Regions from separate parts of the Pseudocitrobacter sp. CD920760 genome, predicted to be linked through region 1. Evidence: predicted binding sites of a transcription regulator. Region 1 holds the regulator's gene; each other region holds the start of a gene.

Region 1 (10,696 bases):
ATCGCGCACTCGGAGGAGCAGTCCATACGGATTGCGCCATCTTTGTCGAGATGCATAAAGCGGAAAGTCTGGTCAACCTGATCGTTAACGATGGTCAGATTCAGCTTGTAGTATTCGCCGATACGTTTCCAGTATTCGATACCGGAACCACCCAGCGGATCGACGCCCAGCGTCAGGCCCGCTTTCTGGATAGCCGCCATATCGACGATATCCGCCAGCCCTTCAATGAATGGCTGCACCAGGTCCATCTCTTTCACATGACCGGACGCCAGCGCGGCATCCAGAGAAATACGTTTCACGCCTTTCAGGCCATCGGCCAGCAGCGCATTGGCGCGATCTTCCACCACTTTGGTGACGTTAGTATCGGCCGGGCCACCGTTAGGCGGGTTGTATTTGATACCGCCATCTTCCGGCGGGTTGTGAGACGGCGTAATCACAATACCGTCAGCCAGTGGACCACCTTTTTTGTTGTGGACCAGAATAGCGTTCGACACAGCAGGCGTCGGCGTAAAGCCGTTATTTTCCTGCACAATGACATCCACACCGTTTGCCGCAAGCACTTCGAGCACCGAGATAAACGCCGGTTCAGAGAGCGCGTGGGTATCTTTACCGACGAAGCAAGGGCCGGTAATGCCGTTTTTCGCACGATCTTCGGCGATAGCCTGCGCGATCGCCAGAATATGAGGTTCATTGAAACTCTGGCGCGCCGCGCTGCCACGGTGTCCGGAAGTACCGAACTTCACTGCATGCTCTGCGTTACCCACTTCCGGTTTCAGCACATAGTACTGAGACGTCAGCTGGGCGACGTTAATCAAATCACTCTGTTGTGCAGGTTGGCCCGCACGGTTATGGATTGCCATTGCTTGATCCTTCTTATGCAAGGGTTAGATTGTGCCGCATACCTTTTCGATTAATTCAGCGGGGAACTGCATAAATTGCATAATGTGTTCCACCATACTGCATTTACGACCCGTGTTGGTATTCGTGATCACCCAATATGGGGTTTCCGGTACCTGTTTCGGTTTAGTCTGATTACCGTTTTTCAGCAGGGTTTGCTCATTGGCGGCAAAGTAGACACGCGTACGCCCATGAAGCGATTCCGTCGCTTCGGCAAACGCGTTGTTATCCAGTTTGTAGAGCGTCGTCAGGATCAGCATAAAGCGATTGACGGCTTTTTTCTGCTCAGCGTATTCGTCAGAGAGCAGCAGTTCACGCATCGCGCGAACTTTATCTTTCGCGGTTTTAACCGGTTTTACCTCGGCAACTGGAGCAACCTGAGCAGGCGCAACTTCAGCTTTGGCAACCGGAGCAGCAACAACAGGTTGTGATGCGGCGGAAAACTTCAGCATTCGCCGTAAAATGTCAGATGCGCTCTCGCCAATGTGCAGTGTGTGGGCGGCAATATAGCGATAGAGTTCGTCATCAACTTCGATCGTTTTCATCTTAATCCAGTGCAATTATTTTTTCTGAATACAAGTTGCTGGGATTATATGTTCAAAACCCAACAGCGGATAGCGTCATACCAGGATAGCGGCAAAAATGGGATAAAAATCGTATCTTGCCCCTGAACGTGAGAATGTCCAACATAATACCCTAACCCGACAGAGCGAAAAAAAGAACTTTGCTATGAAATTGAATACCCGAGCGCAATCTGCACAAAACCTGCACAATAATTCCCCCATTCTGCTCGTTCACGGCCTTTTCGGCAGCCTGGACAACCTTGGCGTACTGGCGCGCGACCTGGTGACCGACCACGATATCCTGCAAGTGGATATGCGTAATCACGGTCTTTCTCCGCGAGCGGATGAGATGAACTACCCGGCGATGGCCCAGGATCTGCTGGATACCCTCGACGCCCACAACATCGAGAAAGCCACGGTGATTGGTCACTCGATGGGCGGCAAAGCGGTGATGGCCCTGACCGCGCTAGCCCCGGAACGCATCGATAATCTGGTCGCTATTGATATCGCGCCGGTGGATTATCATGTGCGTCGCCACGATGAGATTTTTGCGGCGATTAACGCAGTCACCAACGCAGGTGTCTCCTCACGCCAGCAGGCCGCAACCGTGATGCGCGAATTTTTAGCCGAAGAAGGTGTGATTCAGTTTCTGCTGAAGTCGTTTGTTGACGGCGAGTGGCGCTTTAACGTACCGGTGCTGTGGGATCAGTACCCGCACATCGTCGGCTGGGAGACGATTCCGGCGTGGGATCATCCGGCACTGTTTATCCCCGGCGGAAATTCGCCTTATGTTACCGAAACTTACCGTAACGACCTGCTCTCGCAATTCCCACAGGCGCGTGCGCACGTCATTGCAGGCGCTGGCCACTGGGTGCATGCGGAAAAACCGGACGCGGTGCTGCGCGCCATCCGCCGATATTTAGCAGACTGATTAAAAACTCAACGACCGCGCGCCATTATGGCCGTGGTCGTTGGCGTGTCGGTTGCACTGATGTATGATTGCGCGCTGTCTGCACCGGGCGTTTCCCGGTAGCTTGTTTCCCCGAAGTCACTCTGAATCATGGCAAAAGAACAAACGGACCGAACGACAATTGATTTGTTCGCAAATGAGCGTCGGCCGGGAAGACCCAAAACCAATCCGCTTTCGCGTGACGAACAGCTGCGCATCAATAAGCGTAATCAATTAAAACGCGATAAAGTTCGCGGTTTGAAGCGCGTCGAGCTGAAACTCAATAACGATGCGGTAGATGCCCTGAACGAACTGGCAACCGCGCGCGATATGAGTCGCAGTGAGCTTATCGAAGAGATTCTGATGAGCCAGTTAGCCCTGCTTCGCGCGCAGGAAAAGCTCTGAAAATTTCATAAAATCCCGCTTTCATGTAGCAGAGTGTGCAGTCCGGTACGATTGCTGATTCCGCACCCTTCTCTGTTCTGCTATGATTGCCCTTATCTGTGGGCAATACGCCACCACCATATCATTAAGTTTCAAGAGGTTATTTAACTCATGGCAATCGTTGGCATTTTCTTTGGTAGCGACACCGGCAATACCGAAAATATTGCAAAAATGATTCAGAAACAGCTTGGTAAAGACGTTGCCGACGTGCATGACATTGCCAAGAGCAGCAAAGAAGACCTGGCTGCATTCGACATTCTGCTGCTGGGTATCCCTACCTGGTACTACGGTGAAGCCCAGTGCGACTGGGACGATTTCTTCCCGACGCTGGAAGAAGTTGATTTCAATGGCAAACTGGTTGCACTGTTCGGCTGCGGCGACCAGGAAGACTATGCGGAATACTTCTGTGATGCGCTGGGCACTATCCGCGACATCATCGAACCGCGCGGTGCGACCATCGTCGGCCACTGGCCAACAGCGGGTTACCACTTCGAAGCCTCTAAAGGCCTGGCCGATGACGACCACTTCGTAGGTCTGGCTATTGATGAAGATCGTCAGCCGGAACTGACCGCTGAACGTGTAGAAAAATGGGTAAAACAGATTTCTGAAGAGCTGCATCTGGAAGAGATCAAAAACGCCTGATTCTTGATGCGGCGTGACTTTTCAAATCACGCCGCATTAATAGGTAGAAGCAATCAAAATAATAGCTACAATTTTTTAACTTTTGAGCGTAAATCTGTACAATATCTTCTGAATTTAGCGAGTTTGCTGGTCAAGCCTCGTTTTCGAAATCTTTATTCGCCCAGGTCTTGCTGTTTTCATTTAGAAGGCGTCATTCTATAATGAGACGCATTACACTCGGTGCACTCTCTGTGATACTTCCGCGTTTGGAAGTCAATCGTTTAGCAACAGGACAGATTCCGCATGACTGACAACAATACCGCATTAAAGAAGGCTGGCCTGAAAGTCACACTTCCCCGGTTAAAGATCCTGGAAGTGCTTCAGGAACCAGACAATCACCATGTCAGCGCGGAAGACTTATACAAACGCCTGATCGACATGGGTGAAGAGATTGGTCTGGCGACCGTCTACCGCGTTCTGAACCAGTTTGATGACGCGGGCATTGTCACGCGCCATAATTTTGAAGGTGGCAAGTCCGTTTTCGAACTGACTCAACAACACCATCACGATCACCTGATCTGCCTCGACTGCGGCAAGGTTATCGAATTCAGCGATGATTCCATCGAAGCTCGTCAGCGTGAAATTGCCGCGAAACACGGTATCCGCTTAACCAACCACAGCCTGTACCTGTATGGTCACTGTGCTGAGGGCGACTGCCGCGAAGATGAACACGCGCACGATGGCGTAGAGAAGTAATTTCTTCGAGATTCTGAAAAGCCAACCTTCGGGTTGGCTTTTTTATTGCCTCTGTAAAGACAAAAAAAGCCGGAGACGCTTTAGGTCCCCGGCTCTGTGCAGGCCTTATTGTCTTACTTTGTCGTGTTATTACTGCGAATTTCCTGCCAGATTAACCCGCAATCTTTCTTCACGGCCTGATCGTTACCGGTTTTTCTCGCCAGAATGCACGCCTGATAATCGCTTACCCGCACGGTCTCCTGATTGGCAAACTGCTGGTGCGCCTTCTCCTGCTTCAGCACGTTCAGCACCTGCTGGCAGGCTTCGATTTTTTCCGGCGAGCCTTCTGCGGTGTTGATACAGGCGCTATAGGCATCTTTTAAACGCGTATCTTCTTTTGGTGCTTCAGACTGAGCGCAGCCCGCCAGCGCCGCGACCAGCGCAGCAATCATCACTGTTTTTTTCATGTTATTAGCCTTATACGACACGGCGGGCTCTGCGGCCCGCCTGAATACTTATCAGAAGATGGTGAACGGTGCGATAACCATAAATTTCACGTCACGTTCATCCTGGAAGATGTTGCCGTAACCACCGCTCCAGCTCGGGATATCCGAGTGGTTGTCGTACTGGGTGAAGTGCAGTTTTAACAGAGTACCTTTCGCGCGGCCTTCCTGTACGGTGTATGCCACATCGAAGCTGTAAGAAGACTCTTCGATAGTTTTGTTTTTGTCGTAGTACGCGTCCGGGTTGATCTGCCAGGTAGACGGTTTGGCATCCCAGGCGTAGACGTATGATGCACCTACAGCCCAGCCCGGCAGGTTCCAGTTCTTCAGGTCATACATCGCACCGAAGAACACCGCTTTTTCGCCGTTGGCGTTGAAGTCAGAACGGTTATCCCACCACACATCGAGGCGACCGTTAGAGGAGGCGTAGGTTGGCGTCATACGCTGCAGGAAGTAGCCCTGCTGGCCTTCAGCCTTAACCCAGGTCCCTTCCAGACGCAGGTCAACCTGCCCCACTTTGTAACCGAAGGTCAGCGCCTGCAACCACGCGGTGCCGTCATAAATATCGTTTACGGTGCGGTCATCCACTTTATCGCGGGTACCGTAGAACTGATAGCTGGTAGACAGCGGGCTACCGGCGATATCAAATTTGTAGCTGGCTTTGGCAAAGTACTGATCGACATAGCCTTCCGCCTGACCAAATGCCGCTTCCAGTACCAGGTCATTTTTGAAGTCATATTTCATACCGATGGAGTGCAGATAATCGACTTTCGTGCGCTTATCGTTCTGGTAGAAATTATCCATTTCGATATGCCATGGGGCCTTATATTCATTGGTCCACATGTAGGAGAAGCTCAGCGCGCCAGCATCGCCGTAATCAAAGTTCGCGCCCGCTTCTGCACCCTGATAGGTGCCTGGCATAAAGCTCCAGTGCGGCGCTAACAACGTTTGGCCGGTTGGCTGAATATAACCACCACGCGCCCAAACCGGGCCATACTTAAATTTCGCAGCGGCTTTATAAAGGCTCACACCGCTTTTATCGCCGGAGTAATCTTCCGAGTAGCCTTTATTTTTAGACGAGAACGCAATTTCGTTCGGGTGACCACTTTCTGAGGATTCTGCCATTTCGATAGCGGTAAACGCCGCAATATCGAGGCCGAACATATCAGCAGCATAGCCGGACTGGAAATCGAGGTTGGCGTTCCAGGTGGAGTGAGAAAGGTTGGTTTTATATTTGTCGTTATCGGTCACATCTTTACGGTCACGCTCACGCTGCCAGTAATAGATGCCGCCCGTTAACGTGGAGTCATCGACAAAGCCTGCTGCACTCGCCTGGGGAACAACTACCAGGCCCGACATTGCTGTGACACCGGCAATAGCCAGCGCCAGCGTACTACGTTTGCCACTGAACGTACGCATATGTGTATCCTCTTTGACTTTTAAAATGCCGCTGCAAAGCAGAGGCTAAAAATAAAAAACTGATAAAAAGTAGCGGGTGAAAAGCACCTTTTGCTACAGGATTAGAGTATTTTTCGCGACGCGAATTATCAATCCTTTTTCGCAAGCAAAATGCAGGACTATGACAAAGCGCACATATTTCGTTGCGTCTTGTAACAAATGCGATTTATTAACATTAAGCGGCGCAATGCCTTATCTCATCAGGGGAAAAGGTTAATAGCGCAGGTTGCAAGGATGTATCTTGATGAAATGATGCAAACGGGTGATGCCTGCATTAAAAAGATTAATTCGCATCGCGAATATGAGAGATAAAAAAAACGCCGCAAATGCGGCGTTTTTCACAAACAGAAGATTACTCGCCCGCTTTCGCCCAGGTATCACGCAGGCCAACGGTGCGGTTGAACACCAGTTTTTCTGCGGTAGCGTAGCGGCTGTCGAGGCAGAAGTAGCCTTCACGCTCGAACTGATACGCTTTACCGGCAACAGCAGCTTTCAGAGACGGTTCAGCAAAGCCCTGCTTGATAACCAGCGAATCCGGGTTCATCACCGACAGGAAGTCATCTGCCGCACCTGGGTTCGGCACGCTGAACAGACGATCGTACAGGCGGATTTCAACCGGCAGCGCGTGTGCCGCGCTCACCCAGTGAATAACGCCTTTCACTTTACGGCCATCTGCCGGGTCTTTGCTCAGGGTATCGGCATCGTAGGTACAGAAGATGGTGGTGATATTACCTTCTGCATCTTTCTCTACGCGTTCTGCTTTAATCACGTAAGCATTACGCAGACGCACTTCTTTACCCATCACCAGACGCTTGTACTGCTTGTTGGCTTCTTCGCGGAAGTCAGCACGATCGATCCAGATTTCACCGCTAAACGGTACTTCACGGCTGCCCATTTCCGGTTTGTTCGGATGGTTCGGCATGGTGACCATTTCGCCTTCGCCCTGGTAGTTTTCGATAACCAGTTTCACCGGATCGATAACCGCCATTGCGCGCGGAGCGTTTTCGTTGAGATCTTCGCGAATACAGGATTCCAGCGACGCCATCTCAATGGTGTTGTCCTGCTTGGTCACGCCGATGCGTTTGCAGAACTCACGGATAGCGGCGGCGGTGTAGCCACGACGACGCAGACCGGAAATGGTCGGCATACGCGGGTCATCCCAGCCTTCAACGTGTTTTTCCATCACTAGCTGGTTCAGCTTACGCTTGGACATCACGGTGTATTCCAGATTCAGACGCGAGAATTCGTACTGGCGCGGGTGAACCGGAATAGAGATGTTGTCGAGAACCCAGTCATACAGGCGACGGTTGTCCTGGAATTCCAGAGTGCACAGGGAGTGCGTAATGCCTTCCAGCGCATCGCTGATGCAGTGGGTGAAGTCGTACATCGGGTAGATGCACCACTTGTTGCCGGTCTGGTGGTGCTCGGCAAATTTAATACGGTACAGCACCGGATCGCGCATCACGATGAACGGCGACGCCATGTCGATTTTCGCGCGCAGGCAGGCTTTACCTTCTTCGAAGCCGCCGGTACGCATTTTTTCGAACAGCGCCAGGTTTTCTTCGACGCTGCGGTCGCGGAACGGGCTGTTTTTACCCGGCGCAGTCAGGGTGCCGCGGTATTCGCGGATCTCTTCCGGCGACAGTTCGTCAACGTAGGCCAGGCCTTTGTTGATCAGTTCAACGGCATATTGATGCAGTTGATCAAAATAGTCTGAGGAGTAGTGAATATCACCGGCCCAGTGAAAACCTAACCACTCGACGTCGTGTTTGATCGACTCGACGTATTCGATATCTTCTTTTACCGGGTTAGTGTCATCAAAACGCAGGTTGCACAGGCCCTGATAGTCCTGCGCGACGCCAAAGTTCAGGCAGATCGATTTCGCATGGCCGATGTGCAGATAACCGTTCGGCTCAGGCGGAAAACGGGTATGGACTGTGGTGTGCTTCCCACTGGCCAGATCTTCATCGATGATCTGACGAATAAAGTTACTCGGGCGGGCTTCAGCCTCACTCATCGTGGATTCCTCAAAAGCGTAAATAACGTATAACGGCGTATGATCTTATAAGCCGGACGCAGAGACAACCCTTAACTTGCAGAAAATGCGTCTTTGAAGAGGAATATGGGGATCATTTGCTGCAAAAAAAAGCGGCGGAGGAAAGTCCCCCGCCGCTTAAGGCAATCGCGAACTCAGGAGCGATTATTTACCTTTAATTTCATACAACGCTGTTTGCCCCGCAACGACATGACCCTGCGCCTTAATCACCAGGCCGCTGAAGTCGTCAATGTTGCTGCAAACCACCGGGCTAATCATTGAACGTGCATTGGCGTTCAGGTAGTCGAGATCCATTTCCAGAACCGGCTGACCTGCTTTCACTTCGGCACCCTCTTCCACCAGGCGAGTAAAGCCCTGGCCGTTCAACGCAACGGTATCGATACCCATGTGGACAACGATTTCCGCGCCTTTCTCGGTTTCCAGGCAGAACGCATGGTTGGTATTAAAGATTTTCACGATGGTGCCCGCAGCCGGGGAAACCACGGTTTTTTCCGTTGGTTTAACCGCTACGCCGTCGCCTACCGCTTTGCTGGCAAAGGCTTCGTCTGGCACCTCTTCCAGCGCCACCACTTCACCGGTTACCGGGGAAACCAGCTCGGCAATCACCGTGCTGTTATTCGGCACAGCTTGCGGTTTAGCCGCAGGCGCTGCTGCCGGTGCCGCAGTGGCTTCAGCCGCCGCAACCGGGCCTGTGGTTTTCATCGCGTTGGCGATTTTCTCTGCCACGAAGCCAACGATAATCTGCACGCTGGTTTTGTTCAGGCGAATCACGCCGGATGCGCCCAGACGTTTCGCCATGGCGTCGTTCACCAGAGAAGAGTCTTTCACGTTCAGACGCAGACGGGTGATACAGGCATCAATGCCGGTCAGGTTGTCAGAACCACCAATCGCGGCGATGTACTGGCGCGCCAGGCCGGAAACATCCTGCTCTTTATCGCTACCTACATTCGTGTCCTGACCATCCGCTTCGCTACCGGCAACCGCCAGCTCGCGACCCGGGGTCATCAGGTTGAATTTGGTGATGGTGAAACGGAACACCACGTAGTAGATAACGAAGAACACCAGGCCCTGCGGGATTAGCATCCACCAGTGTGTCGCCAGCGGGTTACGCGAGGAGAGCACCATATCCACCAGCCCGGCGCTGAAGCCGAAACCGGCAATCCACTGCATGCTGGCCGCGATAAATACGGAGATACCGGTCAGGAAGGCGTGGATCACGTACAGTACCGGCGCCACGAACATGAAGGAGAATTCCAGCGGCTCGGTGATCCCGGTGAAGAATGCCGCGAAAGCACCCGCCATCATGATACCCAGCACTTTCGCTTTGTTCTCAGGACGCGCGCAGTGATAGATAGCCAGCGCTGCACCCGGCAGGCCGAACATCATGATTGGGAAGAAGCCCGCCTGATAACGACCGGTGATACCGACAACCGCTTTACCCGCTTCGATAGACTGTGCGCCACCGAGGAAGTTAGGAATGTCGTTAATGCCCGCCACGTCGAACCAGAACACGGAGTTCAGCGCGTGGTGCAGGCCAACCGGAATCAGCAGGCGGTTGAAGAAGGCGTAAACGCCCGCGCCAACGGAGCCCAGTTTCTGGATGTGCTCACCGAAGTTCACCAGACCGTCGAAAATTACCGGCCAGATGTACATCAGAATAAAAGCGACCACGATCATCACAAACGAGGTCAGAATCGGCACCAGACGGCGACCGCTGAAGAACGACAGCGCCTTCGGCAGCTCAACGCTGCTGAAGCGGTTGTAGAGTTCCGCAGAGATAATACCGACCAGAATACCCACGAACTGGTTGCTGATCTTACCGAACGCCGCCGGAACCTGGTCCGCCGGGATCTTCTGGATCATCGCTACCGCCGCCGGAGAACACAGCGTGGTCAACACGAGGAAGCCCACAAAGCCGGTCAGCGCCGCAGCACCGTCTTTATCTTTTGACATCCCATAAGCCACACCAATGGCAAACAGGACGGACATGTTATCAATAATGGCCGAGCCAGACTTAATGAAGAACGCGGCAAGGGCATTATCGCCACCCCAGCCAACAGGGTCGATCCAGTAACCAACCCCCATCAAAATTGCCGCTGCAGGCAGCGTGGCGACCGGCACCATCAGTGCGCGACCGACCTTCTGTAAATAACCTAGAATACTCACTTTATTCCCCCTATGAGACCCTGTTAGGCTCACGCTTTGCTGTTTTTTTATAGTGTTACAACTGATAAGTACGACGAATTATTCATTGACATGTGGAGTGTGTGAAAAATTAATTCGTATCGCAAATTAAACACCCATTTTTTGTGATTTTTGTCACCAAATATCGCTATACTCTCTCCCTTTTGCTGGCTAACTCGCAAAACTTATTTTATCATTCAAAAAATCAAAGCGGATTGACCCCTTGTTACCGCGAAAGTGCGTTACGCTTTATGATAAGCATTCGTCAATCCACGACCTTTTTAAA
Region 2 (10,696 bases), 1.5 Mb from region 1:
TAATCGAGATTGGTGGTAATACCGTGCAACCGCGTGGCATTCAGCGCCAGCGCCAGTTTCTCCAGCGCTGCCTCGCGGGTATCCGCATGCACGATAAGCTTGGCGATCATCGGGTCGTAAAATGCTGAGACTTCGCTGCCTGTCGTCACGCCGCTGTCAATGCGCACACAATCAGGGAAAGTGACTTCCGTTAGCACGCCGGGGCTCGGCTGGAAGTTCTTCAGCGGGTTTTCCGCATAGATGCGCACTTCCATCGCCACACCCTGCGGGGCCTGCGCCAGACGCGCCCAGTCGATGCTTTCGCCTGCGGCGACGCGCAGCATACACTCCACCAAATCAAGTCCGGTGACGCACTCGGTTACCGGATGCTCCACCTGCAAACGGGTGTTCACTTCGAGGAAGTAGAACGCGTCCTGTTCGGGGTCATAGATAAATTCCACCGTACCTGCGCTGCGGTAATTCACCAGCTTGCCCAGCTCAACGGCGGCATTCAGTAGTGCTTCGCGCGTGGCTTGCGGCAGATTCGGCGCGGGCGTCTCTTCAACGACCTTCTGATTGCGCCGCTGAAGAGAGCAGTCGCGCTCGCCCAGGGCGACAACATTGCCGTTGCCATCACCAAAGATCTGCACTTCGATGTGACGGGCACGATCGATACAGCGTTCGATAAAGACGCCGGCATCGCTAAAGAACTGTTCGCCGAGACGACGCACGCTCTCCCACGCCTGCACCAGCGCCTCCTGGTCGGCGCAGCGTGTCAGGCCGATACCGCCGCCACCCGCCGTACTTTTAAGCATCACCGGATAGCCAATGTTCTGCGCCGCGTTTAGCGCCTCTTCAACGGTGTCCAGCAGCCCGGTTCCCGGCGTCATCGGCACGCCCGCCTGCGCCGCCAGTTCGCGCGCCCGGTGCTTTAACCCGAACTCGCCAATCTGCTGCGCCGTGGGGCCGACAAACGCGATACCCGCCTGCTCGCAGGCATCGGCAAACGCCAGGCTTTCCGAGAGAAAACCGTAACCCGGCCAGATGGCCTGCGCCCCGCTTTCCTGCGCGGCGGCGATGATTTTGTCGATGCGCAGATAGCTGTCGCTGGCTTTCTCTCCGCCCAGCGCCAGCGCGATATCCGCCTGTTTAACGTGTTCCGCGTTTTTATCCGCGTCGGAATAGACCGCGACGCTGGTGATGCCAAGGCGCTTTAACGTGCGAATGGCGCGGCAGGCAATTTCCCCTCGGTTGGCGATCAGGACAGTGTTAAACATGATGCGTCTCCTTGCGGCCAACCCAGTGGCGCCAGCCTTTGAATTCAGTGATATCGGTGGCGTCATTCAACGCCGCCGGTTCGCAGATAAAGCCTTTCACCCAGCGCCCGTCAGCCAGTTCCAGCGAGCCAATCCCCAGCGGGGCGGGAATTTCAGCGACAAACTCGCCAAAGCGCGCCAGCGGGATATCCCACAGCTCCACCTGAATCGCCGCGCCATCGGCGTCACGCGCAATACCTGGTTTCGGCGGCTGCGTGTTCGCCAGTGCAAAAAGCCGATAGCAGGGAGCGGTTTCTGTCGCTTCAACAAACACCGCATCGCGCTGAATCAGCTGGAAGTTGAGCGGCATGCCGCGCAGATGTGCGCCGACCACGGCGACGCGAACGTGATGCGCGGAAGGCGGCAACGACGCAGAGATAGCCGGGAAGGCATGCCCGGTCGCACCGAGCGGCAGGGCCAGCTGTTGCTGCCAGCGGCGGCCAAAATCGGCCAGCGCGCGGTCATGCCAGGCCGGAGCGAGCAGCGTAATGCCAGCAGGTAAGCCATCCGCACGGAACGGGGCCGGCAGCGCGAGGGCGCTGAGATCGGCAAGGTTGGTGAAATTGGTGTAGGTGCCAAACTGCGAATTAAAGCGAATGGGCTCGCGCGCCATATCAGCCAGGGTGTGTATGGTCGGTGACGTCGGCACCACCAGCGCATCAACCTCGGCGAGGGCGGTCTGAATCTTGCGTGCCAGCTCTGCACGCAGATATTCGGCTTTAAAAGCCTCAACGGCGCTGTAGTTCAGGCCAGCGGCGATGATGGTATGAACCGTAGGGTCCATCTGTTCGGGATGATTCAGCGTGTCACCCACCGCCACGGTGCGCTCGGCCACCCACGGGCCCTGGTAAAGCTGTTCCGCCAATTGATAGAACGCCGAGAAATCGATGGGCTTTAAGGTCACGCCGCTTTCGCGCAGCGCACCGAGCGCCGCCTGCCAGGCCTGCTCTGCCGCACTATCGTCAAAGAAAACCAGCGCATCCGGAATGGCGAGTACCGGGTTTTGCGAAAAAGTCGCAGGCGCAGCGGCCGGGTTGATTCTGGAATAGGCATCCCCGGAGTCGAACCCTCCGGCGAGCGTGGCAACCTGCCAGGCGTCATCCACCGTGAGGGCAAACACCGAAAGCGTGTCGTTCAGACGGCAGGCCGGGAAAACACCGGTCGCTGAGAGCCAGCCTTTGGTCGGCTTCAGCCCGACAATATTGTTGAACCCGGCGGGCACGCGGCCTGAACCGGCAGTGTCGGTGCCTAATGAAAACGGCACCAGCCCGCGCGCTACCACCGACGCAGAGCCAGAGCTGGAACCGCCGCTCACATAAGCCGGATTAAACGCATTCGCGACGGCACCGTATGGAGATCGCGTGCCCACCAGCCCGGTCGCAAACTGGTCCAGGTTAGTTTTACCGATAAGGATTGCGCCCGCCGCTTTCAGTTTCGCCACCGCAGTGGCATCGCGTTCTGCGATCTGGGCAATCGCCGGGCAGGCGGCGGTCGTTGGCCAGCCAGCGGCATCAACGTTGTCTTTAATCGCAAAGGGAATACCAAACAGCGGATAACGTTCTGGCTGCTGTTGGTATTGCGGTAACAGAGCGTCTATTTGCTCGCGAAGCTGCGTTTCGCTGGCAAGCACGATCCACGCATTATCCTGCGCAGTCAGAGACTGAAGATGGTCATTTAATAAGGCAAATACGTTGTCACTATTACGCGCAATGGCCTGTTGCCATTCGCCAAGTGTTTTTCCGGTCATCACTGCCATGTTGGAATTCCTGTTGGTATACAAGATGGAATTCATATAGCAACCGGCATGCCAAATAATTAACCTACTGTTTTAAAACAAATTAACTTATCGCCCTTATTATTTATAAGAATTAACTGCACCCTTTCAGAACATGCATGAGCGATAACTGTGCAAATAATCATCAGTAAAAATAATGACCAGCAAGACAGCGAAAAGATATTCCAATGAATAACCCGCTTTCTTTTTTTAACCTGACGCAATGCGATCCGCGCTGAAAAAACAGCAATTAATCACGCAAATCGCCACGGTGAAGAGGAATTTCAACTAAGGTTTTCATCAGGTTGATTGCAGCGCTCCTGCTGTTTGCCGAAATGGAGAAAACCGATGAAGAACATTGCTGCGCATCCTGTTGCGCGCCACACCCTGACGTTAAGCGCCCTGCTGCTGGCCTTTGCCGCACAGGCGCAGGAGGAGTACCCGGCCTCCCCTGATATTCTGCTTGGGCCGCTGTTTAATGATGTGCAAAGCGCGAAACTCTTTCCCGATCAAAAAACCTTCGCCGACGCGGTGCCTAAAAGCGACCCGTTGATGATCCTCGCGGATTACCGCATGCAGAAGAGTCAGACCAGCTTTGACCTGCGCCACTTTGTAGAGATGAACTTTGCGCTACCGCAGGCGGGCGAAACCTATGTGCCGCCCAAAGGGCAAACGCTGCGCCAGCATATTGATGGCCTGTGGCCGGTGCTGACCCGCACCAGCGAAACGGCGGAAAAGTGGAGCTCCCTGCTGCCGCTACCGAAACCGTATGTCGTGCCCGGCGGACGCTTTCGTGAGGTTTATTACTGGGATAGCTACTTCACCATGCTTGGCCTGGCGGAGAGCGGGCACTGGGATAAAGTGGCGGATATGGTGGCGAACTTCGCCTGGGAAATCGACACCTGGGGGCATATCCCTAATGGCAACCGCAGCTACTACTTAAGCCGTTCGCAACCGCCATTTTTCTCGCTGATGGTTGAGTTACTGGCAAAACATGACAGCGATGCGCTGAAAACCTATCTGCCACAGATGGAAAAAGAGCACGCGTACTGGATGGACGGCGCGGAAAGTCTTCAGCCTGGCGACGCCAACAAGCGGGTGGTCAAACTGCGCGACGGCACCCTGCTCAACCGCTACTGGGATGATAACGACACCCCGCGTCCGGAATCGTGGCTTGATGATGTGACCACCGCGAAGAAAAACCCAAATCGACCCGCCACGGAAATCTATCGCGACCTGCGCTCCGCCGCCGCATCGGGTTGGGATTTCAGCTCGCGCTGGATGGATAACCCACAGCAACTGGGCACCATTCGCACCACCAGCATCGTGCCAGTCGATCTGAACGCGCTGATGTTTAAGATGGAAAAACTGATTGCCGAGGGGAGTAAAGCTGCGGGTGATACGGCGAAAAGTAACCAGTACGATACCGAAGCTAACGCGCGCCAGAAGGCTATCGAAAAATATCTGTGGAACGATAAAGAGGGCTGGTACGCCGATTACGATCTGAAGTCGCACAAGGTGCGTAATCAGCTGACCGCTGCCGCCCTGTTCCCGCTGTACGTGAATGCCGCTTCGCATGAACGGGCGACAAAAGTAGCGGCAGCGACGGAAAGCCGGTTGTTAAAACCGGGCGGCATTACCACTACTACCATTAACAGCGGGCAACAGTGGGATGCGCCAAACGGCTGGGCGCCGTTACAGTGGGTCGCCGTAGAAGGGTTGCAGAACTATGGTCAGGAGAAAGTGGCGATGGACGTCACCTGGCGCTTCCTGAGCAACGTGCAGCACACCTATGACAAGGAGAAAAAACTGGTGGAAAAATATGATATTACCTCCACCGGAACGGGCGGCGGCGGCGGTGAATATCCGTTGCAGGATGGTTTTGGCTGGACCAACGGCGTAACGCTGAAGATGCTGGATTTGATTTGCCCGAAAGAGAAACCGTGCGATACGGTGCCGGATGCGCCGGTTCAGGCGGCGAAGTAATGCCGGATGGCGGCTGCGCCTTATCCGGCCTACGCGACTCTGTAGGCCCGGTAAGCGCAGCGCCACCGGGCAATCATTAAAACGTATAACTCGCCCCCACCTGCACCGTGCGGTCGCGGCCAATCCAGCAGTTGGTGCTGTCGTAGCAACTGAAGGTTTCTTTGTTGGTCAGGTTCTGCGCGCTGGCCTTCAGCATCAAGCCGTTCAGGCTGCTGTCGATAGCCGACATATCGTATGATACCGCCATATCATACTGCGTCGTACCGCCCAGCTTGCCTTCGTTATTGGCCGGAGAAATCTCCATCGGCCCGGTGTAGCGTACCCCCGCGCCCACCGTTAATCCGCTGAATAAGCTGCTATCAAAGGTGTAATCCCCCCACAGGTTAAACGCGTTTTCCGGCACCTGTGTCGGGCGCTTACCTTCGTAAGTTTCATCCTCGGTGTTGATAGCGTGCGTATAGGCGTAGTTGGCAATCAGATTGATATTGTCCGTTGGACGGCTGACGACGGAGAGCTCCGCGCCTTTCGATTCAATCTCCCCCGTCTGGCGGTAGTTCCAGCTTGGGTCCGCGCTCACCACGTTTTTTTGGCGAATATTAAACACCGACGCGGTAAAGGTCGTCGCGTAATCAGCCAGCAGGTATTTCACGCCGCCCTCCAGCTGCTTGCTGGTGGTCGGTTTCACATCCTGCGCGGTCAGGTTACCGCGCGGCGATACCGGCAGGAAGCCTTCTGAGTAGCTGATAAACGGTGACAGACCATTTTCAAAGGCATACAGCGCGCCCAGACGTTTAGTCACGCGATCCTGCGAGATCCACGCTTTTTGCTGGTCATTGAGATAATCTGTGGTAGCGGACTGGTACTCATCATAGCGAATGCTACCAAGAATATTCAGGCCGCCGAACTCCACCTGATCCTGGAAGTAATAGCCCTTCTGGTTGTAAGAAAGACGATTTTTCTGCGCGGTGTAGAGCCCTAAATTATCACTGGTGATCTGCGAGTAATCCGGATGCAGCATATCGATGCCCGGCGTGGTCGAGGCGTAGCGATAGTTATAGTGCGAATTCAGTTTCTGGTAATCGAACCCCGCCAGCAGGTGATGCTGCCAGTCACCCAGCGCGAAGGTTTTACTGACCTGGTTATCGATATTAAAGCTGTGCAGATCTTCATCGGTGGTATAGGCAAAGCGGTTAAGTTCATAGACGTTGGCGCTGCCCGCATTTCCGGTGGAATAGGCGCTGCGCTGATGAGTATCGATGTCAAAATAACGCGCTTTCTGGGCGATGCCCCAACCGCTGTCAAACTCATGCTCGAAGCTATAACCCACCATCCACTGGCGCTGTTCGAAACCGCTCCACTTATCACCCGCAAAATCGCGACGCCCGGCATAGCTGGAACGCAGATACGAAAGCGGTAATGGATTGGACGGCGTCAGGCTCGGCGTATTTTGCGCCAGCGCGTCAAATGTCAGACGCGTTTTGTTATCGGGCTGCCAGGTGATGCTCGGCGCAACCAGATAATCTTCGTAACGCGTGGTGTGCGGCTGGTCATCGCCTTCACGCGCTTTGCCCAGCAGGCGATAGCTCCAGTCGCTGTCGAGGATACGTCCGGTGGAATCCAGATACCCCTCTTTCAGGTTGCGCGTGCCGGTGTTAAACCCTACTTCCGTGCGTGGCTCGGTTTGCGGTTTTTTTCCCTGGATGTTCACCAGACCACCCGGCGAACCGTTGCCATAAAGCACCGAAGACGGCCCCTTCAGAATATCCACGTTTTCAATCAGCAGCGGGTCAATACGCGCTTTGGTGTTGCCATTGACGTTATAGGGCAATTGCAGGCCGTTATAAAATTCATTGTCGACGGTAAAGCCACGAATTTTATATTCGCTCATGTAGCTGGTGCTGCCGCGCACTTCCGTCGAGACGCCCGGTGCGTAGCGCAGAATTTCATTGACCGAGTTAGCGTGACGTTGAGTAATTTCTTTCTCGCTGATGGTATTGATGACCTGCGGCGTTTTGCTCTCCGCAACAGCGGATTTGGTGGCGCTGTTGGTCCAGACGGGCAGTTCACTGCTCCCCTGTGAACCGGTGACGACCATAGTGGTTTCAGCGTTGTCGGCCAGGGCCGGTGTGGCGAGAGCAAGTGTAATCATTCCCGAGAGCGTACGATAGGCAAAGCGCATAATGTTTGTCTGACCAATTATTAGAATAAAGAATGCTAATTATTCTCATTTTTATTTAACGCGCAATAGCCAGATGCACAGAGTCTGAAAAATTTGTGGGGAATCAACAGAAAAGAAGAATAACGGCCCCGAATGGGGCCGTTGAAGCGTGATGCTTAGTTGTTGCGGCGCAGGAAGCGGAAGATACCCAGCACGACAATGGCGCCCACAACGGCAACCAGGAAGCTGTGCATATCAAAGCCCATCGCGCGATCGCCAAAGCCCAGCGTGGTGGCAATCCAGCCGCCCACGACCGCACCGACGATCCCCAGCAGGCAGGTCAGAATAAAGCCGCCGCCGTCTTTCCCCGGCATAATCAGTTTGGCAATAACACCCGCAATAAGACCAAAAATAATCCAGGCAATAACACCCATTTTCACCATCCTCCAATTAAAAAAACCTCAAAAAAAGCGCCGACATTCTGCGCCGCTAATGTTTCAAGTATAGGTAATTACTCTTAAAAATCTCGCCGCCGCGCTTATATTTTATTCATATGCTGAATATGTTTGACCTGAACAGGCCCTTCCCGCCCTCACGCCGCGCAGAAAACGAACAAAATTTTTTTTACCGGGGCTGAAGTTTCCTGGACGTAAACCGATAACAACCAGACGGTTTATCCTCCAGAAGAGATAGCAGATGAATCAATACCCTTCGCAATTCCTGAAACAAAACCCGCTGGCCGTTTTGAATATTCTGCGCGATCTTCATCGCGATGACGTTCCGCTACGCGTCTCGTGGGGAAGCGGGCAATTTATCAGTCGCCTTCTGGAGGTGAGCAAAACCGCGCTGATAGTCGATTTTGGCAGTCAGGAATACGAGAACCGCGCAGTACAGCGGGTGGAAAACGTCACCATCACCGCCGAAACCGCCGGCGCTAAAATGGAATTCACGGTGACACAGTTGCAGGCGGGAGAATATCAGGGGCTGCCGGCGTTTATTGTTCCCGTTCCGCCGACACTTTGGTTTATACAGCGACGTGAGTATTTCCGCATCGCGGCCCCGCTGCATCCGCCCTACTTTGGCAAAGCCCAACTCCCTGGTAATCAGGCGCTGCATTTTCGGCTTTTTGACCTGTCGCTGGGAGGGATGGGGGCACTGCTGGAGAGTCAGCCGGAAAGCCATTTACAGCCGGGAATGCGTTTTTCCCAGCTGGAGCTGGATATGGGGCAATGGGGAAAATTTCATTTTGATGCGCAGCTGATTGCGGTCAGTGAGCGAAGAGTGGTCGATCATAAAAACGAAACGGTGAGTACGCCACGGTTGAGTTTGCGTTTTCTCAACGTTAACCCGGCGGCAGAACGCTCGCTCCAGCGTATTATTTTTTCGCTGGAGCGAGAAGCGCGTGAACGCGCCAACAAGGTTCGCGAGTAGTTACATCGCATCCATCGCTTTCTGCATTTTCCAGATATAGCGCGGCGCCTGCGGAGCCGGATGATTTTCGACGACGTGTTCGAAGAACTCGTCTTTATCCAGATCGTTGATTTTGCTGATCGCTTTTTTGCGATCGGAGGAGAACGTCCGCAACAGCGCGCCCGCGCCGTTGGCATAAGAGACCATCAGCGCGTACTGCATCACTTCCGGGTCCTTAATGCCTGCCAGCGAGCCATGTTCCAGTATGCTCAGATAAGCCGCCCCCATGGAGATATTACGCTCCGGGTTTTTCAGCTCGCTGGTTGACGGTTGACCGCTCCAGCCCATATGCCGGTAAACGTCCAGCCCGGAGGTGGACGCCTTCAACTGCATCAGGCCGACAGCGTTGGATTTACTGACCAGATTCGGATTGCCGCCAGACTCGACCGCAATGATGGCGGTGATCAAACGCGGGCTTACGCCCCACGCCGCACCGGCTTTTTCGCTAATCGGCATCCATTGCATTGCGCGCTTCACCGGCACCTGTGGGTCCCAGGGCGGATTTTTGTAATCCTGTTTTGAACTGCATCCGGCAAGTAACACAATTAAAAAAGCAAACCATCTCAATTTCACGCAACTATCCTTTTTAGCTCAAGTATGTCGCCAGTAATGACAATAACGGGTTCAGGCGGCATGATACTCGTTTCGTTCTCTGCAAGGAATTGCCATGTCACAGTTTCATCTGATCGCCCCGTCGGGCTACTGCATCAATCAATCCGCCGCCGAAATGGGCGTTGACCGACTGATAAGCGCAGGGCATCAGGTCAACCACCAGCAGGTCATTCCCCGCCGCAGCCAGCGCTTTGCGGGCGTCGAGAGCGAGCGTCTGGCCGATGTCAATCAACTCGCCGAACTGAAAGGTAAAAATCAGATTGTCCTTGCGGTGCGCGGCGGCTATGGCGCAAGCCGTCTGCTGGATGCCATCGACTGGCCGTCGCTCGTCGCGCGCCAGCAGCAGGATCCGCTGCTTATCTGCGGCCACAGCGATTTCACCGTCATTCAGATGGGGCTGCTGGCAAAAGGTGACGTCATCACTTTCAGCGGGCCGATGCTGGCGGGGAATTTTGGTGCAGAAGCCCTGAACGACTTTACCGTGCATCACTTCTGGCAGGCGCTGCGCAATGAAAGCTTCACGCTTGAGTGGGCGGGCGACGGTCCGCAGTGCCGCGAAGAAGGCAAACTGTGGGGCGGGAATCTGGCGATGCTGACGTCGCTGGTGGGTACGCCATGGATGCCGCAAATCAGCGACGGTATTCTGGTGCTGGAAGATATCAACGAACATCCCTTCCGCGTGGAACGCATGCTGCTGCAACTGTTGTACGCGGGTATTCTACCGCGTCAAAAGGCCATCGTGCTCGGCAGCTTCACCGGCGCTACGCCGAATGACTACGACGCGGGTTATGATTTGCAGACTATGTACGACTATTTGCGTTCGCGGCTGACAATTCCGGTCATCAGCGGGCTCGATTTCGGCCACGAGCAGCGCACCGTCACGCTGCCGCTGGGGGCGCAGGCGAAGCTGGTACACTCGGCAGACGCAACCACACTGACCATCAGCGGGCATCCGGTCCTTCGTTAAGGCTTATTGATGGGATGTTGCAACATATATAGCATCCCATAAATCCACACATTCCCTTTCTAAATATAATTAAAATAACTTAAAGCCTTCGTAAGAAATAATAACAAAAACTCCCTTAAGGCCAATTTAAAATGAACCGCCATTTTAAATCTATCACTTAATGCGAGTCTTTTTATATGGAAATAAAAGCTTTCAGACGAATATTTTTAATCCCAATATTAATTCTGATTTATGGTTTTTGGCAGTTCTGGCGTCTCGGCGGCACGCCTTCGGGGCACAATTCCTCAGCTGCGCTCCGCGCAGGTCTCTCCGTCTTTGCGGGTCTCTGTAGCGCAGGCTCCATTCTCATCTGCCTTTTGGCAATGGTGATTTGCTATTTGAGCGTAGTCGCGTCGCGTACCTCGCAAAATAAATTGATTGCCACCTTTACACTG
Region 3 (10,696 bases), 830 kb from region 1:
TGCCGGTGTCATCTGACAGGCAACAAACTGACGCCAGATCAGCTGATACAGTTTCTGCGCATCGGCTTCCATATCTTTCAGCGATTCAGCCACCACCGAGACATCGGAAGGACGAATCGCTTCGTGCGCTTCCTGAGAATTCTCTTTGCTGGCGTACTGGTTCGGGTTCTTCGGCAGATATTTATCGCCAAAGTTATCGCCGATATAACCACGCACCATGCTTACTGCGTCCTGGCTCAGGTTGGTAGAGTCGGTACGCATATAAGTAATGTGGCCCGCTTCATACAGACGCTGCGCCATCATCATGGTTTTTTTCACGCCAAAGCCCAGACGGGTGCTGGCGGCTTGCTGCAACGTGGAAGTGATAAACGGCGCGCCAGGCTTGCTGCTGGTCGGTTTATCTTCACGCTCAAGGACGCTGTAGCTCGCTTTTTCAAGCAGGCTAACGGCGGCCATTGTCTCGTCGCGGCTTACCGGACGGAAGGCTTTATCTTTCTGATGCGTCACTTCCAGCGGCAACGCATCGCCACCCGGCGTAGTGGTGCTGGCAACCACGTCCCAGAACTCTTCCGGTACGAAGGCTTTGATTTCGCGTTCGCGCTCAACCACCAGACGCACGGCAACGGATTGCACGCGGCCTGCGGACAAACCACGGGCGATTTTTTTCCACAGCAACGGCGACACCATATAGCCCACAACGCGGTCCATAAAGCGACGCGCCTGCTGCGCGTTAACACGATCGATATTCAGTTCGCCCGGCTTTTCAAACGCCTGACGAATCGCATTTTTTGTAATTTCGTTGAACACCACGCGGCTATAGCGCGAATCATCTCCACCAATCACTTCCCGCAGGTGCCATGCAATGGCTTCCCCTTCGCGGTCAAGGTCGGTTGCGAGATAGATGTGGTCGGCTTTTTCCGCCAGTTGCTTAAGTTCTGAAACTACCTTTTCTTTACCCGGGAGCACTTCGTAGTGCGCTTTCCAGTCATGCCATGGGTCAACGCCCATGCGATTAACCAGCGCGCCACGTTCATCCTTTTTAGGCTTTTTGGCCGTTTTGGTGGAGGCAGAGTCAGCGCTCTTTTTGGCGGCTGAGCCACTTGTCGGCAAATCGCGGATATGACCGACGCTGGACTTAACCACGTAGTCATTACCCAGATACTTATTGATCGTTTTGGCTTTTGCCGGGGACTCAACGATAACGAGAGCTTTACCCATATTCACCTTTACCTAATTTGATTCTTCCAGAATACATCGCACATTGAGTCACCTGTCCACTGGCGACAAGCCTTGTATGTTGCGGCGGTCTCAATGGATATCAACCCTTTAGCCACCCACTTCACATCCTGAAGCCAGGCGGTTGAGTTCACTGACGTTTTACCGCCAGGTGCTATAGCACGAAGAATTTTCGGTCGAATGTCAAGCAAATCTGTTGCCAGATTGCCGAAAGCGTCACACTGTACCTGATAAAATTCGTTACGCAACTTTATTAGCACGCATTTGTTAAACGCGCCAGAAAGGCAGGTACAGGCTTAACCTTAACTATAGCCCTGAAGTTTCAAGGGAGTATTTGCCCCGAGCGCGTGCCCGGCGTAAACTAGGGGAAGTTTTTCGAGGAGTAGAAAATGTCTGGTAATACACAACCCATCGATCGTCAAACTCTGCTTATTGAAGCAAACCGACTCATCCGTGAACATGAAGATACCTTAGCTGGCATCGAAGCCACGGGCGTAGAACAGCGCAATGGCGTATTGATATTCAGCGGCGAGTATTTCCTGGATGAACAAGGCCTGCCCACGCCGAAAAGCACGGCAGTATTTAACATGTTTAAATACCTTGCCCATCAGCTTTCCGAGAAATATCACCTGGTCGACTAACACACGTTGAGTCAGGCGATCTCACAGCCCGGCAGTGAGCCTACCGGGCTGTCCTGAGACTTACATCAACGGCTTTTGCCCCCGCTGCCACCAGCGCAGCAGCAGACGATCCGCACTTTCTGCCGCACTCCCGGTGAAACGGTCCATCATTTTCTTGCGCTGTTTATAACTCACGCTCATCACTTCGCGATCTTTCATCAGGTTCAGCAGCAGTTCATCGCTGGTACCCACTACATCCACCAGCCCTTTCTCCTGCGCCTGCACGCCGTACCAGTGCTCACCGGTCGCCACCGCGTCGATATCAAGCGTTGGCCGCATCTCTTTAACGAAAGCCTTAAACAGATGATGGGTTTCGTTAAGATCTTCGCGGAATTTCTGCCGCCCCTCTTCCGTATTTTCCCCCAGCAGCGTCAGGGTACGTTTGTACTGGCCCGCCGTGTGCAACTCGATATCAATATCTTTATTTTTCAGAAAACGATGCAGGTTCGGAATTTGCGCGACCACGCCAATGGAGCCAAGAATGGCAAACGGCGCAGCGACGATTTTATTCGCCACGCAGGCCATCATATAGCCGCCGCTTGCCGCCACTTTATCGACCGCCACCGTCAACGGGATCTGCTTATCGCGGATGCGTTGTAGCTGAGACGACGCCAGGCCGTAACCGTGCACCACACCACCAGGGCTTTCCAGACGCACCACCACTTCATCTTGCGGCGTGGCGACCGTCAGCACCGCAGTGACCTCTTCACGCAGCGAGGCAACTTCATGTGCATCCATACTGCCTTTAAAATCAATCACCCACACGCGCGGTTTGCCTGAAGGCGTTGCGTTGCCCTGTTTGGCCTTTGCTTTTGCCGCCTTTGCCTCAAGTTTGGCTTTTTTCTTTTGTTCTTTATGCCAGAGTTTTTGCTGTGGGCCGTCGAGCAGCGCCACCGCTAAATCCTCCTGCATCTCTTTATGTTGTTCGCTGAGATTGGTTACCCGCAGCTCTCCACGTTGCCGCTTGCGCTGTGACAAATTGATAATAAGTGCTGCGATTACAATGATTGCGACGACAACCGTCACGATCTTCGCCAAAAACAGACCATATTGAAAAAGAATTTCCACGCTTTCACCTTGTACAAATCCACTGAATCTGTGGACCAGTGTACAACACCGTTTTCGCTACGTCTCGACCACGATTAAAGCCTGCGAGGCGCTTTCCGTAATTCAAATTGGCTGATGAAATCATTGCAAATTGTTAATTTTACGTTGACTCTCCTCCTGGCTGATTGAAATAGTGGCGCGATTAGGGCATAAAGCCCAAAAGCCATGAAAAGAACACAGATTGTGGTAGCGAAAAGCCACAAAGGAGTCGTCGTGCACTACCAGCCCAAACGCGATTTGTTGCAAAACCGTATAATTCTGGTCACCGGTGCCAGTGATGGTATTGGTCGGGAAGCAGCCATCACCTACGCACGCTATAGCGCTAGCGTAGTTTTACTTGGTCGTAATGAAGAAAAATTACGCGCCGTCGCGCAAGAAATTGAAAACCACGGCGGATTGCCCGTACGCTGGTTCACCCTCGACCTGCTCACCTGTACACCACAGGATTGCCAGCAGGTTGCTCAGCAAATCAGCATGCATTACCCGCGCCTTGACGGCGTGCTGCATAACGCCGGGCTGCTCGGCGAGGTGGTGCCGATGTCTGAACAGAATCCCGACATCTGGCAACAGGTGATGCAGGTTAACGTCAACGGTACCTTTATGTTGACCCAGGCGTTACTGCCGCTGTTGTTGCAGTCTGAAGCAGGCTCACTGGTCTTTACCTCCTCAAGCGTAGGCCGCCAGGGGCGCGCCAACTGGGGGGCCTATTCCGTTTCCAAATTCGCCACCGAAGGCATGATGCAGGTGCTGGCCGAGGAGTATCAAAACCGCCTGCGCGTCAACTGCATTAACCCCGGCGGTACGCGAACCAGCATGCGTGCCAGCGCGTTTCCGACGGAAGATCCGTTAAAACTGAAAACACCTGCCGATATCATGCCGCTCTATTTGTGGCTGATGGGCGACGATAGTCGCCGCAAAACAGGGATGACTTTCGATGCCCAACCAGGCCGTAAACCGGGGATTGCCCAATGAGTGATGAACGTTACCGCGAGCGCCAGCAGCGCGTGAAAGATAAAGTCGATGCCCGGGTGGCGGCCGCTCAGGAAGAGCGTGGCATTATCATGGTCTTTACCGGCAACGGGAAAGGCAAAACCACCGCTGCCTTTGGGACGGCGACGCGCGCCGTCGGACACGGCAAAAAAGTCGGTGTCATCCAGTTTATTAAAGGCACCTGGCCCAATGGTGAGCGTAATTTGCTGGAGCCCCACGGAGTCGAGTTTCAGGTAATGGCGACCGGTTTTACCTGGAATACGCAGGACCGCGAGAGCGATACGGCCGCCTGTATGGCCGTCTGGCAACACGCCAAACGCATGCTGGCCGATGCATCGCTGGACTTAGTTGTGCTGGATGAGCTGACCTATATGGTGGCCTATGACTATCTGCCGCTGGAAGAGGTGCTGAGCGCGTTACGCCAGCGCCCGACGCACCAGTCGGTGATCATTACCGGTCGCGGCTGTCACCGCGATATCACCGAGATGGCCGACACCGTCAGTGAACTGCGTCCGGTGAAACATGCGTTTGACGCGGGTATCAAAGCGCAGATTGGCATCGATTATTAAACAAAGAAATGCCGGAAAGGTGAACCTTTCCGGCGGTACGGCTTAGAACGAGACGGTTACGCCTGCGTAGTACGCGCGGCCTGGTTCGTTATACGTTGATGCACCGTCGTTTTCGCGATAAACCCGTTTATCAAACAGATTGTTGATCCCGGCATTGGCGCGCAGGTTTTTGGTGATGTCGTAATTGACGTTCAGGCCAAAAATGGAGTACGGGCTGATTTCACGGTTCGACATCTCACCCGCTTCGTTGCGGATCTCCGCATTCTGGCGCGGCTTCTGACGACCATACTGTGTCCAGCTTAATGTGGTATCCAGTTTGTCGGTGACCTGCCAGTCGAGCTGCGAGTTAATGGTAAATTCCGGAATAACCGAGAGTGGGTTACCGGTTTTTTTGCTTTCGGAGCGGAACATATAGGTTGCGTTGGTGCGCCACTCGAGGACATCGCGCAGCACAGGAATGGTCAGGTTGCCTTCCAGACCCTCAACGATCGCTTTACCGCCGTTTTCCCAACGCAGGATATTGGCACCATTTGAGGCGTAACCCACCACATCATCCCCTGCCACGATTTTGTTTTTATAATCGTTGCGGAACCAGGTCACCCCTGCCGCATAGCCGTTGTCATGGAACTCAATCCCCACTTCTTTGTTGACGCTGATTTCCGGATCGAGGTCTTCATTACCTAACAGGAAGCAACTACCGGTACTAACCCCGACCGGGCAACCATTGCCACGCGTAGAGAGCAGATATCCCTCAGTAGACTGATAGAGGTTTGGCGCTTTAAACGCCCGCGCGATCCCCGCTTTCAGGGTGAACATATCGCCTAAGCCCTGCGAAATATTCAGGCTCGGGCTCCAGTTGGCTCCAAAAGTGTCGTGATAATCAAAACGCAAACCGGGCAGAACCTGGGTGCTGTCCGTCGCGGCAATGTTATCTTCAAAATAGAGAGAGCTGATGGTTGAACTGTTTTTGCTGCTGCGGTCGCTGGCGCTGCCCGAGACATTACCCACCGTTACGCCCGTGCTATCTGTCGCCGTCATCGAGGCAGGATCGTTCAGTTCATCACGGTTCCACTCCGCGCCCAGCGTGACGGTTTGATCCACCAGCAACTGGAGCGGGAAGTTCACTTCGCCACCGGCACGATAGCTTTCGAGACGGCTGGTTGAATAATCATCACTGTTGATCATCCCTTCCACTTTACCGGTGGAGCCTTCATCCAGACGCGTGTTGTTGGTCTTTTCGTAGTTGAAATTGAGTTTCGACGTTCCCCAGTCCCAGATGCCGTTGTAGGTGATGCCGTAGTTCTGGCGGTACATGCGGTTGGTTTCGTCACCATACAGCGTCTGCACTAACCCGCCTGGGCTGACGTTGCTGTTGCTGTACTGAGTATCGCCCGCGTAGATATTCCCCTGGCGACTATAGCCATAGCTGAAGTCGACAATCTGCAACGGGGTAATTTTCCACGATACGACTGCGTTGATATCTTTATTACGCACGCCTTCACGCCCCGCAGCAGCGGAACCGTTCTGGGCGGTATTGATGTCATAGGCATCAGCGTCCGTTTTGTTCAGATTGCCGTACAGACGCATGGTCAGCGCATCTCCGGCCAGCGGTCCGCTCAGGTTAAAGTTAGCGCGTTTGGTCGCGCCTTCTTTGCTGTCTTCCGGCTGATTGGTGAACAGAGAGAGCGAGCCGTGCCAGTCGTTGGTCGGACGTTTGGTAATGATATTCACCACCCCGCCCGCCGCACCGGAGCCATAGCGCGCCGCCGCCGGGCCACGAATCACTTCGATGCGCTCAACCATTTCCGCCGGAACCCAGTTGGTGTCACCGCGCGTATCACGTTCCCCGCGCCAGCTGTAACGCACAGAGTTACGCGATGTCACCGGTACGCCATCAACCATAATCAGGGTGTTTTCCGGCCCCATGCCACGGATATCGATCTGGCGGTTGTTGCCACGGCTACCACTGGCACTGTTTCCCGTCAGGTTAACGCCAGGCATTTTGCGGATGATGTCGGAGAGGTCGTTCACCGGCGGGCTTTTCTGGATATCTTCAGCGGTGATGGTAGAGACGCCTGGCTGCTGCTTGAGCTCCTGCTCAGCGGTAACAATCATGGTTTCGTTATCGGCAAGCGATTCTGTCGGCTCCTCGTTGGCGGCCCACGCGCTGGTACTCAGCAGGCTGGCTAAAAAGAGAGCAATTGGTTTTTTTCGTGTTGTTACAGAAGTATACATTCCATCATTCCCTGTCATGAATCATAAAATCAAGTGCGCATACTAATGATAATTATTCGCATTTCACATATGATTCATGGAATCTCCTTCACATCTCCTTTTTTGCGTAAGAAACAATCAAATCGATAGATTTTGTGAAGGCGGGATGTCAGGCACAAAAAAACCGGGCAAACATTACTGTTTGCCCGGTTTGATAATCAGAAGAGTGATTAACCGTTACTGCGGCTTCCCCCACCACGACGCGGGTTGCTCACCTGGCTATGGCGTTTCACCGCGCGGCGAATCTGATTCGCCTTCATGCGACGTCTGTCTTTCTCAACAGCCACTTTTGAAGCCGTTTCAGGTGGCAGTTCAACCAGCTCACGCAGGTAGTTGGTCTGCGCCAGATCGAGTTCGGTATAGCCACCGCGCGGCAGGCCTTTTGGCAGCGGGATATCGCCGTAGCGAACGCGGATAAGGCGGCTAACCTGCACGCCAACGGCTTCCCAAAGACGACGCACTTCGCGGTTACGGCCTTCCGTCAGTGTCACGTTGTACCACTGGTTGATGCCTTCCCCACCGGTAAACTTGATGGTTTTAAACGCCGCCGGGCCATCTTCGAGCTGTACGCCACGAGAAAGCTCGCGCACTTTGCTGTCATCAATCTGGCCGAACACGCGCACCGCGTATTCACGTTCAACTTCACGGCTTGGGTGCATCAGGCGGTTTGCCAGTTCACCATCGGTGGTGAACAGCAGCAGGCCGCAGGTGTTGACGTCCAGACGACCGACGGCAATCCAGCGCGCGCCGCGCAGTTTTGGCAGACGATCGAATACGGTTGGGCGACCTTCAGGGTCGTTACGCGTACAGAGTTCACCTTCCGGCTTGTAATAAGCCAGAACGCGACAAATTTGTTCTACGGATTCTTTAACGGAAATCAGATGGCCATCAATACGAATTTTAAGGCCAGGGATCACTTCAACGCGATCGCCGAGTTTGGCGATTTTGCCGTCGACGCTCACGCGCCCCGCTTCAATAATCGCTTCGATTTCACGACGGGAGCCGTGGCCGGCACGCGCCAGCACTTTTTGCAGTTTTTCGCTTTTATCGCTCATAGAGCTTCCTTCCGGTGTCGCCTTCACAGGCGTCTGGGTATACTTTCAAAAACAATGCGTTAAGTTCAGTTAAACCCTAACTCATTGAAAGGTATCTTTTACACGTCAAATGGCGCACCACGTGCGCCATAACAATAATTCGTGGCCGCGTATCTTACATGAATTTCTGATGAAAAGATTCATCTGGTTTATTCACGTTTACAGGAACGGCTTCACATCGCCCACGCCTTCACGCAGCACCACTGGCGCGTCGTCAGTTAAATCAATGACCGTGGTCGGCTGTTGGCCCAGATAACCACCATGAATAATCAAATCGACCACTTTTTCCAGACGGTCTTTAATCTCTTCCGGATCGGATTCGGTAAATTCGCTGCCCGGTAGCATCAGGGAGGTCGAAAGCATTGGCTCGCCTAATGCTTCCAGCAATGCCTGGGCGATGGGGTTAGACGGCACGCGCATGCCGATGGTTTTACGCTTTTCCTGCAACAGACGGCGCGGCACCTCTTTCGTCCCTTTCAGGATGAAGGTGTAATTGCCCGGCGTGTTGTTTTTCATCAGGCGAAACGCCACGTTATCGACGTAAGAATAGGTCGACAGTTCGGACAAGTCGCGGCACATCAGCGTAAAGTTGTGGCCATCTGGCAGATGACGAATACGACAGATGCGTTCCATCGCGCCTTTATCTTCAATTTTGCAGCCCAGCGCGTAGCCGGAATCGGTTGGGTAGACAATCACCCCACCTTTGCGCACGATCTCAACCGCCTGGTTAATCAGTCGCGCCTGCGGGTTATCCGGGTGGATGTAAAAAAACTGACTCATACTTCCCTCTCAGTAGAATTCTGTGGCGTCTCGAAGCGTTGCCAGATGCCCTCTACCCCGGCGGGTAGCCACAGCTTACGGCCCAGTTCTATCCATGGGCAGGGTTGATGAAAATCAGAACCCTGCGAGGCCAGTAACGCGTATTCTCGGGCATAGGTTGCAAGCTGAGCGCGCTCGTGTGGCGCCTGCTGGCACTGCGCGACTTCCATCGCATCGCCACCCTGTTCACTGAAGTGGGCCAGCAATCTTTTCAGCCACTTGGCAGACAGGTTGTAACGAGCCGGATGGGCCATTACCGCCACGCCGCCTGAATGATGAATGACATCAATAGCTTCCCTTATTGTACACCACTGTGGCGGAACGTATCCCGTTTTCCCGCGCGCGAGATATTTTTTAAACACATCACCAATGGTGTTCGCTTTCCCCTGCTCCACCAGGAAACGGGCGAAATGCCCGCGCGTTACCGCACCGCCGTCGGCCAGTCGCTGTGCGCCTTCCAGCGCGCCGGGAATATGCGCTTTCTCAAGACGCTCGGCTATCATCGCCGCCCGCTCGTTGCGGCGCGCTTTTTGCTGATTCAGAAAGGCGGTTAAGGCCGGATGCGCAATATCAATATTCAGGCCGACAATATGAATTTCATGATTTTCCCACAGCGTCGAAATCTCAACGCCGGTAATTAAGTTCAGCGCCAGCCCGGCACGCGCGATCTCTGCCTGCGCCAGAGGGATGCCATCGACAGTGTCGTGATCGGTGATCGCCAGCGTACCTACGCGCATTTCTCCGGCGCGATGCACCAGCGCTTCCGGCGTCAGTCGACCATCAGAGGCGGTGGTATGGCTGTGAAGATCGTAAATCACTGCGTATGTTGTGTCGCTCAAAACGGCTCCCGTACATCTTAATGGCTCAATTCAGCGGGCAATTACACCACAGGAAGCATTAACGACAATAATCATTTTCCCGCAAAGGGCCTTTTTGTACACCTTTCGCAGGTTGTTGAAGAGTGTTGAGGCACGCTTCATTTCGATACGGGCTATACAATGTCATTTGATCGCCTGTATGTGCTCCTGCAGGCGGCGACGTGTTCAGCGACGTGGCATAAAACCAGGTCGTGCCATCGGGATAAATCACCGTGTTCTCGTTGCCATGCGCATTTTCGATGAGACGCACCACGTATTCCGGTTTGAGTACCAGCGTTAAATTCACCGCCGTTTTTTGATCCACATCGACGAATAGAGTTCTGGGCTGCGCAGGCAACCAACGTGCCGTTTCGGCAGGCTTTAACGCCAACGCACCGGACGGATCGATGGTGATGAGTTCATCCCATGAACCGGCGTCCGATTCGTGGCGAAGTGTGTAAATAACGGGGCGGAAAGGGTCATTAGGCCTGCACGGCGGCAGATTTATTTGGCTATCATTGGTACAGCGTTCAATATCAAATTGAGCGTTCACCAGCATCATTCGGGGCGGTGCGAACTGCCAGCTAAACTGCGTTGTTATCGACTGTAAATGCCAGGCGCATTTGCCAAAGTCATCGAGCGGTAAATCGACCTGATAAGTATGGGCCGTTTCTTCTACGCGAAAGGTGCGAGAAAGCGTGGACGTTGAACGGTAGTCGTTGTCCGGCCCCGCTTCACGCAATAATTCTTCCCCGCTACACGATGCAGAGCCGTACTCCGCAGTGATCTGCAACGCTGTCTGTGCCGGAATCTCTCCGCGCAGCGTCAACTTCACATCATCAGGAGAAATGTAAATGGCATCCACCGTTCGATCGGCATAGCGCAGACATAACCCACCGCTGGCACCCGCCAGCAGGATAATGAACAGCATATGCTTGATTTTCAGTGAGGCAGACATTGATGTTCCCTATCAATTGTAATGTCTACCGCTATTTTACTCTCAATCTCGCTTTAAGCGTGAAAAAGCGTTGACAAGCCCAGCTCGAACTAGTTAACTAGTACGCAAGTTC

Evidence for each region. The regulator Fur, encoded in region 1, represses iron uptake genes when iron is present. The targets are predictions, from matches to a motif close to ATAATAATGAGAACNACTATCAA.
Region 2: the regulator Fur is predicted to act here: its motif matches at 7,267-7,289, upstream of AC1MKH_RS14385 (TonB-dependent siderophore receptor).
Region 3: the regulator Fur is predicted to act here: its motif matches at 6,857-6,879, upstream of AC1MKH_RS11270 (TonB-dependent siderophore receptor).

What each region holds. Positions count from the first base shown of each region.
Region 1 is NZ_CM173490.1:1,550,200-1,560,895, reverse strand. Features, by position in the region: gene pgm (phosphoglucomutase (alpha-D-glucose-1,6-bisphosphate-dependent)) at 1-860, opposite strand, end outside; gene seqA (replication initiation negative regulator SeqA) at 885-1,442, opposite strand; gene ybfF (esterase) at 1,627-2,391, shown strand; gene ybfE (LexA regulated protein) at 2,521-2,814, shown strand; gene fldA (flavodoxin FldA) at 2,965-3,495, shown strand; gene fur (ferric iron uptake transcriptional regulator) at 3,778-4,230, shown strand; gene chiQ (ChiQ/YbfN family lipoprotein) at 4,344-4,676, opposite strand; gene chiP (chitoporin ChiP) at 4,728-6,131, opposite strand; gene glnS (glutamine--tRNA ligase) at 6,523-8,187, opposite strand; gene nagE (N-acetylglucosamine-specific PTS transporter subunit IIBC) at 8,371-10,392, opposite strand.
Region 2 is NZ_CM173490.1:3,067,731-3,078,426, forward strand. Features, by position in the region: gene uca (urea carboxylase) at 1-1,256, opposite strand, end outside; gene atzF (allophanate hydrolase) at 1,249-3,051, opposite strand; gene AC1MKH_RS14380 (alpha,alpha-trehalase) at 3,418-5,055, shown strand; gene AC1MKH_RS14385 (TonB-dependent siderophore receptor) at 5,132-7,234, opposite strand; gene AC1MKH_RS14390 (GlsB/YeaQ/YmgE family stress response membrane protein) at 7,390-7,647, opposite strand; gene ycgR (flagellar brake protein YcgR) at 7,910-8,644, shown strand; gene emtA (membrane-bound lytic murein transglycosylase EmtA) at 8,645-9,256, opposite strand; gene ldcA (muramoyltetrapeptide carboxypeptidase) at 9,351-10,262, shown strand; gene AC1MKH_RS14410 (M48 family metallopeptidase) at 10,640-10,696, shown strand, end outside.
Region 3 is NZ_CM173490.1:2,383,124-2,393,819, reverse strand. Features, by position in the region: gene topA (type I DNA topoisomerase) at 1-1,218, opposite strand, end outside; gene AC1MKH_RS11290 (YciN family protein) at 1,626-1,877, shown strand; gene sohB (protease SohB) at 1,938-2,984, opposite strand; gene AC1MKH_RS11280 (YciK family oxidoreductase) at 3,237-3,995, shown strand; gene cobO (cob(I)yrinic acid a,c-diamide adenosyltransferase) at 3,992-4,582, shown strand; gene AC1MKH_RS11270 (TonB-dependent siderophore receptor) at 4,625-6,817, opposite strand; gene rluB (23S rRNA pseudouridine(2605) synthase RluB) at 7,027-7,911, opposite strand; gene AC1MKH_RS11260 (L-threonylcarbamoyladenylate synthase) at 8,110-8,730, opposite strand; gene rnm (RNase RNM) at 8,727-9,608, opposite strand; gene AC1MKH_RS11250 (hypothetical protein) at 9,667-10,557, opposite strand.